2 linked regions of the Rhodopseudomonas palustris genome follow. The protein of the gene in region 1 interacts with the protein of each later gene in a pairwise test. Links are inferred from orthologs where the notes say so. Each region holds a gene or a part of one and is shown on either strand. Other genes may lie near its edges.

Region 1 (6,688 bases):
ATTGCTGCGTCGTCAGCCCCTCGGCTTCGACCGCCCGCGTGCCGGTTTTATGCAACATATTGGCGCATTGATAGAGACGAAAGAACAGCCGGTTGGCCAATTCCATCTTCGCATCTGCAACATTATCGGCACTCGTGCGCTTATTTGCCATCATTGACCATCTTGACGCATCTTCGCAACGCTGACTAAATATAGCAATATATTGTCCTAGTTGCCAGCTTCGACCGCGGGCTTCCTGGGGAAAAACAGATCAGAATCAAAGAGGAGCGAGCGAGGATGGCGCGGCTGCAGAACAAAACGGCGGTGATCACGGGTGGTGGCGGCGGCATCGGCGGGGCGACGTGTCGCCGGTTTGCGCAGGACGGGGCCAAGGTCGCAGTGCTCGACCTCAATCTCGACGCCGCCGAGAAGATCGCCGGCGAGATCCGCGCCGCGGGTGGCGCGGCCGAAGCGATCCGCTGCGACATCGCCGACCGCAAAAGCGTCGACGCCGCGATCGCGACGACGACGGACAAACTCGGGCCGGTGGACATTCTGGTCAACAACGCCGGCTGGGACATCTTCAAGCCGTTCACCAAGAGCGAGCCGGGCGAATGGGAGCGACTGATCGCCATCAACCTCACCGGCGCGCTGCACATGCATCACGCGGTGCTGCCCGGCATGGTCGAGCGGCGCTACGGCCGCATCGTCAACATCGCCTCTGACGCAGCGCGCGTCGGCTCGTCGGGCGAAGCGGTGTACGCCGCCTGCAAAGGCGGCCTCGTCGCATTCTCCAAGACCCTGGCACGCGAACACGCCCGCCACGGCATCACCGTCAACGTCGTCTGCCCGGGGCCGACCGACACCGCGCTGCTCGCCGGCGTGACCTCCGGCGCCGCCAATCCGGAAAAACTGATCGAAGCCTTCACCAAGGCGATTCCGATCGGCCGGCTCGGCAAGCCGGACGATCTCGCCGGCGCGATCGCGTTCTTCGGCAGCGACGACGCCGGCTTCATCACCGGCCAGGTGCTGAGCGTCTCCGGCGGCCTGACGATGAACGGCTGAGCCCAATCAACAATAACGGGAGGATTCCGATGCAGTTCGAAGACCTGATCTATGAAATCCGCAACGGCGTGGCGTGGATCATCATCAACCGTCCGGACAAGATGAATGCGTTCCGCGGCACCACCTGCGACGAGTTGATCAAGGCCCTGTACAAGGCGGGCTACGACAAGGACGTCGGGGCGATCGTACTGGCCGGCGCCGGCGACCGCGCCTTCTGCACCGGCGGCGATCAGTCCACCCACGACGGCAATTACGACGGTCGCGGCACCGTCGGGCTGCCGATGGAGGAACTGCACACTGCGATCCGCGACGTGCCCAAGCCGGTGATCGCCCGCGTCCAGGGCTATGCGATCGGCGGCGGCAATGTGCTGGCGACGATCTGCGACCTGACGATCTGCTCGGAGAAGGCGATCTTCGGCCAGGTCGGCCCGAAGATGGGCTCGGTCGATCCCGGCTACGGCACCGCGTTCCTGGCCCGCGTCGTCGGAGAAAAGAAGGCCCGCGAGATCTGGTACATGTGCCGGCGTTACTCGGGCAAGGAAGCCGAGGCGATGGGCCTCGCCAATCTCTGCGTGCCGCACGAGGAGCTCGATGCCGAAGTGCAGAAGTGGGGCGAAGAGCTGTGCGAACGGTCACCGACCGCGCTCGCGATCGCCAAGCGCAGCTTCAACATGGACACAGCGCATCAAGCCGGCATCGCCGGCATGGGGATGTACGCGCTGAAACTCTATTACGACACAGAGGAATCGCGCGAAGGCGTCAAGGCGCTGCAGGAGAAACGTAAGCCCGAATTCCGCAAGTACATCAAATAACCGCTCTCCCGCCGACGAACGGCGCCGGCAACGCCGGCGCTCGAATTCTCAAGGAGGGCGAGGCATGAATCCATATTTGAATGAAGACCTCGTGGCGCTGGCCACGCAGGCCCGGCGGTTCGCCGCCGACCGGATCGCGCCGGGATTTCAGGAACGCGACCGGACGCGGGTGCTCGACCGCGGCTTGATGAAGGCGATGGGCGAGATGGGCTTCATCGCGCCCGAACTGCCGGAAGCCTGCGGCGGGCTCGGCATGGGCAGCCTCGCGGCCGGCGTGATCCACGAGGAGATCGCGCGCGCCGACCTCAGCATGTCCTACGTCAATCTGCTGGCCTCGCTGAACGGTCAGATCCTGTCGCAGCACGGCCAGCGCGAGATCGTGCAGCCGTGGCTGACGAAGCTGATCGCCGGCGACGCGCTGTTCGCGATCGCGCTGACCGAACCGCGCGGCGGCTCGGATGCGGCGAACCTGCGGCTGCGGATCGAGCGCGACGGCGACGACTACATCGTCAATGGCGAGAAGACTTCGATCTCCGCAGCCGATCAGGCGGATGCGGCGGTAGTGTTCGGCCGCACCGGCTCGATCGACGCCGGCGCACATGGCGTCACCGCGCTGCTGATTCCGATGGACCTGCCCGGCATCACCCGCAACAGGTTCGACTGCCACGGCCAGCGTGCGATCGGCCGCGGCTCGCTGTTTTTCGAGAACGTTCGCGTCCCGACCGCGCATCGGCTCGGCGACGAGAACAAGGGCTTCGTCCAGGTGATGCAGGGCTTTGACTTCTCCCGCGCGCTGATCGGCCTGCAAGTGCTCGCCGTCGCGCGCGTCGCACTCGAGGAGACCTGGGCGCATGTCGCGGAGCGGCAGGCGTTCGGCAAACCGCTGTCGGCGTTTCAGGGCGTGTCGCATCCGCTCGCTGACCTCGACACCCAGGTCGAGGCCGCGCGTCTGTTGTGCCTGCAGGCGCTTTGGCTAAAGGACCACGGCGCCCCGCACAGCGCCGAGGCCGCGATGTGCAAATGGTGGGCGCCGAAGCTCGCTTACGACGTGATCCATCAATGCCTGCTGATGCACGGCCACGGTGGCTACGACCGCGGCCCGATGGAGCAGCGGCTGCGCGACGTGCTCGGCTTCCAGATCGGCGACGGCACCGCGCAGATCATGAAGACGATCATCGCGCGCCACCGGGCCGGCCGCGCCGCAGTGCCGGCCTGAACGGAGGCGCCGCCCGACATTTCGCGTCCATAACGAACAACTATTCCGGGGGAAACATGGAGTTCGACGCCGTTCTGCTGCCGCCACGCCGCGCCGCGAGCATCGCCGCCGGCCTGTGGCACGACCGAACCATCAACGACGATCTCGATGCCTGCGCGGCGTATTGCCCCGACAAAGTCGCACTGACCGCGGTTCGGCTCGACGGCGGCGCGGTGCGCCGCTTCAGCTACCGCGAGCTCCCGACGCTGGCCGATCGCGTCGCGGTTGGCCTCAGCCGGCTCGGCGTCGGCCACGGCGATGTCGTCGCGATGCAGCTGCCGAACTGGTGGCAGTTCACCGTGCTGTATCTCGCCTGCTCGCGGATCGGCGCGGTGCTCAACCCGCTAATGCCGATCTTCCGTGAGCGCGAGCTGTCGTTCATGCTGAAGCACGGCGACGCCAAGGTACTGGTGGTGCCGAAGAGCTTCCGCGGCTTCGACCATGAAGCGATGGCGCGTAGCCTGCAGCCCGATCTGCCGGCTCTGCGTACGATCGTCGTGGTCGATGGCGGCGGTGCAGACGATTTCGACACGCTGCTGACAACGCCCGAATGGGAAAAGCAGCCGGACGCCGCGACGATCCTTCAAGGCAGCCGTCCTTCTCCTGACGACATCACACAACTGATCTACACCTCCGGCACCACCGGCGAGCCGAAAGGCGTGATGCACAGCGCCAACACGCTGATGGCCAATATCGTGCCCTACGCGCAGCGGCTCGCGCTTCGCGAGTCCGACGTGATCCTGATGGCGTCGCCGATGGCACATCAGACCGGCTTCATGTACGGGCTGATGATGCCGATCATGCTGCGCGCCAGCGCGGTGCTGCAGGACATCTGGGAGCCGACGAAAGCGGCCGAACTGATTCGCACCGAGCGCGTCACCTTCACCATGGCGTCGACGCCGTTCCTCACCGACCTGACCCGCGTGGTGAAGGAGAGCGACGAGCCGGTACCCAGCCTGAAGACCTTCCTGTGCGCCGGCGCGCCGATTCCCGGGCCGCTGGTCGAACAGGCTCAGGCCGGTCTCGGCGCCAAGATCGTGTCGGCCTGGGGCATGACCGAGAACGGCGCGGTGACGCTGATCAAGCTCGACGACGACGACAAGCTCGCCTCGACCACCGACGGCTGCCCGCTGCCCGGCGTCGAGGTGAAAGTAATCGATGGCGACGGCAAAGCGCTGCCGCCGAACCAGATCGGCCGGCTGGTGGTACGGTCGTGTTCGAACTTCGGTGGCTATCTGAAGCGGCCGCATTGGAACGGCACCGACGCCGACGGCTGGTTCGACACCGGCGACCTCGCCTACATGACGGCCGATGGCTACATCCGGATCAGCGGCCGCAGCAAGGACGTGATCATCCGCGGCGGCGAAAACATCCCGGTCGTCGAGGTCGAGGCGCTGCTCTACAAGCACCCCGCCGTCGCCCAGGTCGCGATCGTCGCCTATCCGGACGAACGGCTTGGCGAGCGCGCCTGCGCCGTGGTGGTGCCGAAGACCGGCGCAAGCATCGACTTCGCCGCAATGGTCGAGTTCCTGAAGGCGCAGAAGCTGGCGCTGCAATACATCCCCGAGCGGCTAGTCGTCCGCGATGCGATGCCGGCGACGCCGTCCGGCAAGATCCAGAAATTCCGGCTGCGCGAGATGCTGCAGCACAACGATCTGTAAAGTGCACACCGATCACGGAGCACGACCTTGTCGTCCAATCCCATTATCACCGAAACCCAGGGCCGGGTCGGCATCATCACGCTGAACCGCCCTGAAGTCCTCAACGCCCTGAACGATGCGCTGATGGATGCGCTCGGCGCCGCGCTGCTGGCGTTCGATGCCGACGACGGCATCGGCGCGATCGTGATCGCCGGCAATGCCCGCGCGTTCGCGGCAGGCGCCGACATCGCCTCGATGGCGGCGTGGAGCTATAGTGACGTCTACGGCTCGAACTTCATCACCCGCAATTGGGAGACGATCCGTCAGGTGCGAAAGCCGGTGCTGGCCGCGGTGGGCGGCCTCGCTTATGGCGGCGGCTGCGAATTGGCGCTCGCCTGCGACATCGTGATCGCCGGCCGCAGTGCCAAATTCGCGCTGCCGGAAATCAAGCTCGGCCTGTTGCCCGGCGCCGGCGGCACGCAACGCTTGCCGCGCGCGATCGGCAAGGCGAAGGCGATGGACATGTGCCTGTCGGCGCGGCCGCTCAACGCCGAAGAGGCCGATCGCTACGGCCTGGTGTCGCGCGTGGTCGATGACGACAGACTGCGCGACGAGACCGTGGCGCTGGCCACCACGATCGCGGCGTTCTCCGCCCCCGCCCTGATGGCGCTGAAGGAAAGCCTCAACCGCGCATTCGAAAGCACGCTCGCCGAAGGCATCCTGTTCGAACGCCGCGAGTTGCATGCCCGCTTCGCCAGCGCCGACGCCCGCGAGGGCATTCAAGCCTTCCTCGAAAAACGCGCACCGCAGTTCACCCACCGCTAGGCGGTGCGGCGCCGCCTCGTCATTTCAGATAGCTGGCAAGATTGAGACTGAAGATCTTGCCGATCGCCGAATACGACGCGGTCAATTGCGACTGGTAGGTCGACAGTTCGGCGGTGACCGCAGCGACGTCAACGCTGGTCAGGTCACTCGCCAGCGTCGAGGCGAAGCTCTTGTAGTCGCTCTGCCGCGCACTGGCGTTCTCGATCGCGGACGCCGCGTTTCCGAGTCTTTCCTGCACCGAGGCAGTCGCATCAAGCGCGGAACTCGCCAGATCGAGCGCCGTCGCGATCTGGCCAGAGGACAGCGACGAACTGTTGGCCACATAGCGCAGCACGCGCATCACCTGCTCGAACGCGGAGTTGTCGGCATTGACGCCGTAGGCCACCGACTGGTCGGCGCTGACGCGGACGGACGTGGTCGCATCGTCGCCGACGTAATAGCTGGTGTCGGCGGTAGTGGTGCTGCCGGCGCTCGAGGCAAAGCTGCTGAGATCGACCGGCGGCGTCGATGTCTTACTGCCGGCAAATACGTATTGGCCGTCGTATTGCGTATTCAGCAGCGACCCCACCTGCTGCAGCATCTGCTGCGCCGAGCTGATCGCCGAGGTCGCTTCGGTGGTGCTTCCAGTCGACGCCGCACTGAGCTGCGAGCGGAGCTGCGTTACGATGTCGGCGATCGAGCCGGCCGCCGAATACATCACCTGGACTTTGCCGCCGGCCAGCGTCGCCGCATCGATGTAAGACTGCGCGCGGGTGACCCCGACCTGCAGATTGACGACGTGCTGGGCGTCGGCGCCGTAGCCGGCGAAGCTCTCGGACTTCACGCCCGAGGCTTCCTGGATCTGCAGCTCCGCCATCCGCGACTGCACCCGCAGCGCGTCTGCGATCATCTGTCCGGACTGCGCGAAGGTCGCGACCCGCATCACCGTCATGCGCTGGCTCCAGCGTCAGGTCGAGCTCACGGCGCTGACCAGCGCGGTGAACATCGCATTGATCGCCTGGATCAGTTGTGAAGCGGCAGTGTATTTATTCTGCAATTCGCTGAGCCGCGCCGACTCTTCATCGAGATTGACGCCGGACTGCGACGACAGCGAATTGGCGTAGGTCGATTGC
Region 2 (6,637 bases), 3.7 Mb from region 1 along the record:
GGGCTTGATCCGCTCGGCGATCATCGCCCGGCTCGCGCAAGGCGAGCGCCATGGCTACGACGCGCAGAGCATCCGTGAGCCGCTGGCGTCGCGATTTTACACCGTTCGTCACGGCGTTAGCCGATCGCTGCACGCGGTCACACGCAATCGCACCCTCACCGGGCTGTCGCTCGGCTATCAGCCGGTGGACGAGATCGACTACGGGCTGATCAAGCCGGCCCGGAGCGGCGATACGCCTTACGCGTTGCTGCTGCACGGCACCTCGCGGGTGTCGAAAGAGTGGCGCGCCGAGGATTGGATCGAAACCGGCCGCTGGCTGCAGGGCCGCGGGCTGCAGCCGGTGCTGCCGTGGGGCACCGAGACCGAGCGGCAGACCGCCGAACGGCTGTCGAGCGCGATTCCCGGAAGTCGCGTGTTGCCGCGTCAGTCGCTCGATCTTACCGCGGGCGTGATCGCCGGCGCCATGGTGGTGATCGGGGTTGATACTGGCCTGCTGCATTTGGCCGCCGCGTATCGGGTGCCGCTGGTCGGTATCTATGTGGCGACCGATCCAGGACTGACAGGCCCGGTCGGCAGCGGCCCGCTGCGGGTGCTCGGCGGCAAGAGCGGTGGCCCCTCGGCGCGGCAGGCGATCGAGGCGGCGGAGCAGCTACTCGGTTAGTTGGATGCAGCGGCGCGCTGCATCTCGATCAGAACCTGTTTGACGAAGACGTCGATGTCTTCGCCTTCGAAGCGAAAACCGGGAATGCCGGCAGCCTTCGCGGCTTCAACGTCGCTTGCGCTGTCGCCGATCACGAAGCTGCGCGTCATGTCCACCGGCCAAGTCTTGGCCAGATCGAGGATCATGCCCGGGCCCGGTTTACGATGCTCGCAGGCCACCCGATAGGCGTCGAGCGTTCCTTCGACATGATGCGGGCAGAACCGCACATCGTCGATCCGCGCGCCTTGGGTATTCAACTCATCCAGCATCCAGCGATGCAAGGCTCGGACGTCGTCCTCGCTGAACATGCCGCGCGCGACGCCGGATTGGTTGGTGATGATGAAGACGTAGTAGCCGGCCGTGTTGAGTTGCCGGATCGCCGCGGCGATGCCCGGCATCCATCGCACGCGTTCGCGCGTGCCGACATAATGATCGTTGTAGTTGATGACGCCGTCGCGATCGAGAAAGGCGGCGGGACGGCACGGCGCGGACGCAGTCATGGCGCTGGCGTTCCGAGCGCGACCTCGATCTCGTCGCAGATCGCATGCGCGGCCATCAGATGGATCTGCTGAACCAATGCGGTTTCGGGTCCAGGCGCGACCAGGAGATGATCGCACCGCGCGCCCATCGATCCGCCGCTCGGGCCAGTCATTCCGACGGTGACGAGGCCGCGTTGACGCGCCACCTCGAGCGCCGCGAGGATGTTGGGCGAGCGCCCGGAGGTGGTGATGCCGATGAAGACGTCGCCGGGCTGGCCAAGACCTTCGACTTGCCGGGCGAACACGCGCTCGAAGCCGTAGTCATTGGCGATCGCGGTGAGCGCCGAAGTGTCGGTGGTCAGCGCCACCGCCGGCCAGGCAGCGCGCTCGCGCTTGTAGCGGCCGATGATCTCGGCGGCGATGTGCTGGGCGTCGGCAGCGCTGCCGCCATTGCCGGCGAGCAGGATCTTGCGGCCCTGCTTCAGCGCCTTGATCGATGCCGCCGCGATCGCCCGCGACGCCGCCAGCAGAGCCGCATCGCCGGCGGCCGCAGTCATGGCGGCAAGCGAGAGCTGGAAATGGGCGGCGATCTTGTCCTGGCTCACGTCACACCTGAAGGCTGAAGCTCAAGGCCCTGGTAAAGCGCAGGGCGGAGGCCGGCGCAACCCAAGGGCTCAGACCGCCGGTGCGATGCCGGCGGCCTGCAGCGCTTGCAGCGCCGCGGTGGTCACGTCCTCGACCGCGATGTCGCGCATGCAGCGGTGGTGCTCCATTCGGCAGATCGGCTTGTGGCAGGGCCGGCACGGGATATCCCCGGGCGCCTGGATCACCGTCTCGATCGGGTTGAGCGGAGCGTAATGCCAGGGGCTGGTCGGGCCGAAAATGCCGATGGTCCGGCTGCCGATCGCCGCGGAGACGTGGAGCAGCCCGGAATCATTGGAGATCACCAGGTCCGCCGCCGCCAGCGCCAGGATGCCGTTGCGCAGGTTGGTGCCGGTGAGGTCGCGGACATTCGGGCCACCGGCCGCGACGATTTCCTGCGCCTTGACGGTTTCGCCCGGGCCGCCGACCACCCAGACCTCAAAACCGCGCTCGGCCAGCGCCTTGCCCGCCTCGACGTAATAGCTCCAGCGCTTCGCCGGCCCGACGGCGCCGGGCGCGAGCGCCACCACGGTCCGACCGTACAGGCCGTTCGCCTGCCGCCAGGCCGCGATTTCGGCTTCCGGCACCTGAAGCTGCGGTTCGGGCCAATCCAGCGGCAGTTCGGGCAGGGGCGGCAGCGCCAGCGCGGCGCAGCGGTCGATCATCCGCGGCAGCGCCTTCTCGCCGCGCCGCCAGTCATTGAGCAGGCCGAACCGGACCTCGCCGATGAAGCCGGTGCGTTTCGGGATACCGGCAAGCCAAGGGGCGATGGTGGATTTGAAGGTGCGCGGCATCACCACCGAGGCGCCGTAGCCCTGCTGCCGCAGCTTCGCCGCCAGCGCCCGCTCTTCAGACAGCGAGATCTTGCTGCGCGGCAGGTCCCAGACGATGCCCTGGCGGACGCCGGGCATGTAGTCGACCAGCGGCGCGCACAGCGTGGTGGTGAGAACGTCGACCGGCCGGTTCGGCCAACGGTCCTTCAGGACCCGCACCACGGTGTGGCAGCGCACGAAATCGCCGATCCACATATACGGGACCAGCAGCACCGGGCTGGTCTCGTTGCGGTCCGGCGCGGTCGCCAGGCTGGCTTTGAGTGATTCGTAATTCATCGCTTGTTCTGTTGCCCTGCCTAGCAGGGGCTGATCGGCCCAGCCGGTTAGCGCCTGCGGCGGCCCGCGTCCAGCCGGCATTTCGCGCCGAGCCCATTCCGCATTCACAGCAATTCAGAGTTGAAGTTGCCTGCCCGGGCGGAGTGGGGCAAAGGTGGCCGCGCAAATCGAGGCGGAGAAGTCATGCTGCTGGTCACCGGGGGCGCCGGGTTCATCGGATCGAATCTGGTCGCGGCGCTGAACGACGCCGGTCGGGCCGACGTCGCTGTGTCCGACTTTCTCGGCCACGACGGCAAGTGGAAGAACCTCGCCAAGCGGCAGCTGGCCGATTTCGTGCCGCCGGCGGAACTCGCCGACTGGCTGAAAGGCCGCAAGCTCGATGCGGTCTTTCACATGGGGGCGATCTCCGCGACCACCGCCACCGATGGCGACATGGTGATGGAGAACAATTTCCGGCTGTCGCTGCGGCTGCTGGACTGGTGTACCGAGACCGGCACGCCGCTGATCTACGCCTCGTCGGCGGCGACCTATGGCGACGGCGAACACGGGTTCGACGATGATTTCTCGCTGGCCGCGCTGAAACAGCTGCGGCCGATGAACCTATATGGCTGGAGCAAGCATCTGTTCGACCTGGTGGTCGCCGAGCGCGCCGCCAAGGGCCACAAGCTGCCGCCGCAATGGGCCGGCCTGAAGTTCTTCAATGTGTTCGGCCCGAACGAATACCACAAGGACACCATGGCCAGCGTGCTGGCGCGGCGGTTCGACGACATCAAGTCCGGCCGGGTGGTCCAGCTGTTCAAGTCGCACCGCGACGGTATTGCCGACGGCGACCAGCGCCGCGACTTCATCTATGTCGACGACGTAGTGCGGGTGATGATGTGGCTGTTCGCTTCGCCTAGCGTCAGCGGCATCTTCAACGTCGGCACCAGCCATGCCCGGAGCTTCCGCGACCTGATCCTGGCCGCCTATGCGGCGCTCGGCACGCCGCCGCAGATGGAGTACATCGACATGCCGGAACAGATTCGCGGCAGCTATCAATACTTCACCCAGAGCGAGGGCGACCGGCTGCGTGCCGCTGGCTACAATGGCGGATTCACCCCGCTCGAAGAGGCGGTCACGTCTTACGTCACTGGTTACCTCGACCGCAGCGATCGTTTCCGCTGATCGCACGCAACCGTTTGGATTCGGATGTTCAGCTTCGACGCCCTGCTGCAAGCGATCGCTCGTCAGACCGTCCTGTGCGTCGGCGACCTGATGCTCGACGAGTTCGTCTATGGCGAGGTGTCGCGGATTTCTCCGGAAGCTCCGGCTCCGGTGATCGCGGTTCAACGCAGCGAAACCAATATCGGCGGCGCCGGTAACGTCGCCCGCAATATCGCGGCGATTGGTGCGCGCTGCATCTTCGTCGGCCTGATCGGCGATGACGCTACCGGGCGTCTTTTGGAAACCGAACTCGGCAGCGAGCCACGGATCGAGCCGGTGTTGGTGCGCGATGCGTCGCGGCCGACCACCCGCAAGGTGCGGTTCGTCTCCGAGCACTTTTCGACCCACATGCTGCGGGCCGATTGGGAGACGGCGGCGCCGGCCGCTACGGACGTCGAGCAACGCCTGCTCGATGCGATCCTGCCGCAGCTTGCCCGTGCCGACATCGTGCTGCTGTCCGACTATGCCAAAGGCGTGCTGACGGCGCGGGTTATTCGCGACACGATCGATGCCGCCAAAAAACTCGGCAAGCGCGTGATCGTCGATCCGAAAAGCGCCAACTTCGCGATCTATCGCGGTGCCACGCTGCTGACGCCGAACCGCAAGGAATTCACCGCGGCGACGCGAAGCGCAGCAGCAACCGATGACGAGATTGCCACGGCGGCTCAGGATGCGATGGCGCTCGCCGAATGCGAGGCGATGCTGGTGACCAAGAGCGAGCACGGCATGACGCTGGTGCCGCGCGGGGGCGAACCGATCCATGTGCCGGCGCTGCCGGTAAAGGTGCGGGACGTCTCCGGAGCCGGCGATACGGTGGCGGCTGTGCTGGCCGTGGTGTTGGCTTCCGGGGCGAACTGGGCCACCGCGATGCGCGCGGCGAGTGCGGCAGCGGCGGTCGCGGTGAGCAAGAACGGCACCGCGGTGGTGACGCCGGCCGAACTACGCCGGCGAATCCTGCCGCATGCCTCGCTGGCGGCGGAAGAGAAGATCATCGGCAGCGATGCCGAGCTCGACGAGCGGCTGAAGCAGTGGCGCCGCGAAGGTCTTCGGGTCGGCTTCACCAATGGCTGCTTCGACATTCTGCACCCGGGCCACGTCAAGGTGTTGACCGCAGCGCGCGGTGCTTGTGATCGGCTGATCGTCGGGCTGAACAGCGACGCCTCGGTGCGCCGGCTGAAGGGCGAAAGCCGGCCGGTGCAGCACGAACGCGCCCGCGCCGAGGTCCTGGCCGCGCTCGAAGCGGTCGACCTGGTGGCGATCTTTGAAGAAGATACCCCGCTCCGGCTGATCACGCGGATCGAGCCGAGCGTCCTGGTCAAAGGCGGCGACTACACCCGCGAGCAGGTGGTCGGCCACGAGATCGTTGCGGCCAAGGGGGGCGACGTGCTGCTGGTCGACGTGCTGCCGGGTTTCAGTACCACCTCACTGGTGGCGCGGGCGCGCGAGGGGCAATAACTATTCACACTATCTGATTGCAGGGCGGGCGATGTTGGCACCTATTTCTTCGTTTTCGTATCGGAATTGGCTGATCGCTGCCCACGATGCCTTGGCTACCGCAGCGGCAGTCCTTCTCAGTTTTTATCTTCGGTTCGATGGCGAGAATCTGGTCGATCGTCTGCCGCTGTTGCTGAACGTTCTGCCCTACTTCGTCTTCTTCAGTTTCTTTGTTTGCTATGTTTTTCAGCTAACCACGACCAAGTGGCGTTTCATCTCGATTCCTGACCTGCTCAACATTTTGAGAGCAGCGACCACTTTGACAGTTGCACTTCTGGTGCTTGACTACATTTTTCTTGCGCCGAATATCTACGGTGCGTTCTTCCTCGGGAAAACCACGATCGTTTTGTATTGGTTTCTCGAGGTGTTCTTCCTCGCAGGTTCCCGCCTCGCTTATCGCTACTTCCGCTACACCCGCACGCGAAACAAGGCTCGCCGGACGGATGCAGCGCCGACGCTATTGGTTGGCCGGGCTGCTGATGCAGAGGTGTTTCTGCGAGGTATTGAAAGTGGAGCGGTCAACAGACTTTGGGCGGTCGGCATTTTGTCCCCCGCGTCATCTGATCGGGGGCAGTCAATCCGCAGCATTCCCGTGCTTGGTGGGCTCGACGATTTGGCGGATGTCGTGCAGGATTTTGCTGGTCGGAATAGGCCGATCCGCCATGTGGTGATGACGCCGTCAGCGTTTGAGAAAGACGCTGAGCCCGAGGCGATTTTGATGAAGGCTCGCAAGCTGGGACTCACAGTCAGTCGGTTGCCTTCGCTCGAAGAAAGCCGCGACGCACCGCGCTTGGCACCGGTTGCTGTCGAGGATCTTTTGCTGAGGCCCAGTGTTAATATCGACTACTCCAGACTGGAGGAATTGCTTCGCGGAAAAGCGATCGCGGTTACGGGTGGCGGGGGGTCGATAGGGCACGAAATGTGCGACCGAGTCGCCACTTTTGGTGCCGCCCGGTTGCTGGTAATCGAGCATTCGGAACCCGCGCTTTACGCTGCAACCGAAGCCTTAG

Evidence for each region.
Region 2: the proteins of badI (region 1) and rfaD interact in binary tests that used the Escherichia coli proteins (3 or more experiments, as listed by UniProt). The link is inferred for Rhodopseudomonas palustris from one-to-one orthologs.

What each region holds. Positions count from the first base shown.
Region 1 is NZ_CP058907.1:705,147-711,834, reverse strand. Bases 30-2,964 are described here. They hold badI (2-ketocyclohexanecarboxyl-CoA hydrolase), read left to right. Parts: upstream 30-1,073; coding sequence 1,074-1,856; downstream 1,857-2,964. Other genes in these bases: aliB (cyclohexanecarboxyl-CoA dehydrogenase), read left to right, coding at 1,921-2,964; badH (2-hydroxycyclohexanecarboxyl-CoA dehydrogenase), read left to right, coding at 277-1,044; HZF03_RS03320 (MarR family transcriptional regulator), read right to left, coding at 30-154. In the rest of the region: more of HZF03_RS03320, read right to left, coding at 1-29; more of aliB, read left to right, coding at 2,965-3,072; aliA (cyclohexanecarboxylate-CoA ligase), read left to right, coding at 3,129-4,772; HZF03_RS03295 (enoyl-CoA hydratase-related protein), read left to right, coding at 4,800-5,576; HZF03_RS03290 (flagellin), read right to left, coding at 5,596-6,507; flagellar hook-associated protein FlgK, read right to left, coding at 6,523-6,688. UniProt on the Escherichia coli protein: Converts o-succinylbenzoyl-CoA (OSB-CoA) to 1,4-dihydroxy-2-naphthoyl-CoA (DHNA-CoA).
Region 2 is NZ_CP058907.1:4,412,782-4,419,418, reverse strand. Bases 2,220-5,103 are described here. They hold rfaD (ADP-glyceromanno-heptose 6-epimerase), read left to right. Parts: upstream 2,220-3,113; coding sequence 3,114-4,094; downstream 4,095-5,103. Other genes in these bases: rfaE1 (D-glycero-beta-D-manno-heptose-7-phosphate kinase), read left to right, coding at 4,119-5,103; waaF (lipopolysaccharide heptosyltransferase II), read right to left, coding at 2,220-2,930. Outside these bases: waaC (lipopolysaccharide heptosyltransferase I), read left to right, coding at 1-661; HZF03_RS20145 (HAD family hydrolase), read right to left, coding at 658-1,200; HZF03_RS20140 (D-sedoheptulose 7-phosphate isomerase), read right to left, coding at 1,197-1,784; more of waaF, read right to left, coding at 1,854-2,219; more of rfaE1, read left to right, coding at 5,104-5,588; HZF03_RS20120 (polysaccharide biosynthesis protein), read left to right, coding at 5,620-6,637. UniProt on the Escherichia coli protein: Catalyzes the interconversion between ADP-D-glycero-beta-D-manno-heptose and ADP-L-glycero-beta-D-manno-heptose via an epimerization at carbon 6 of the heptose.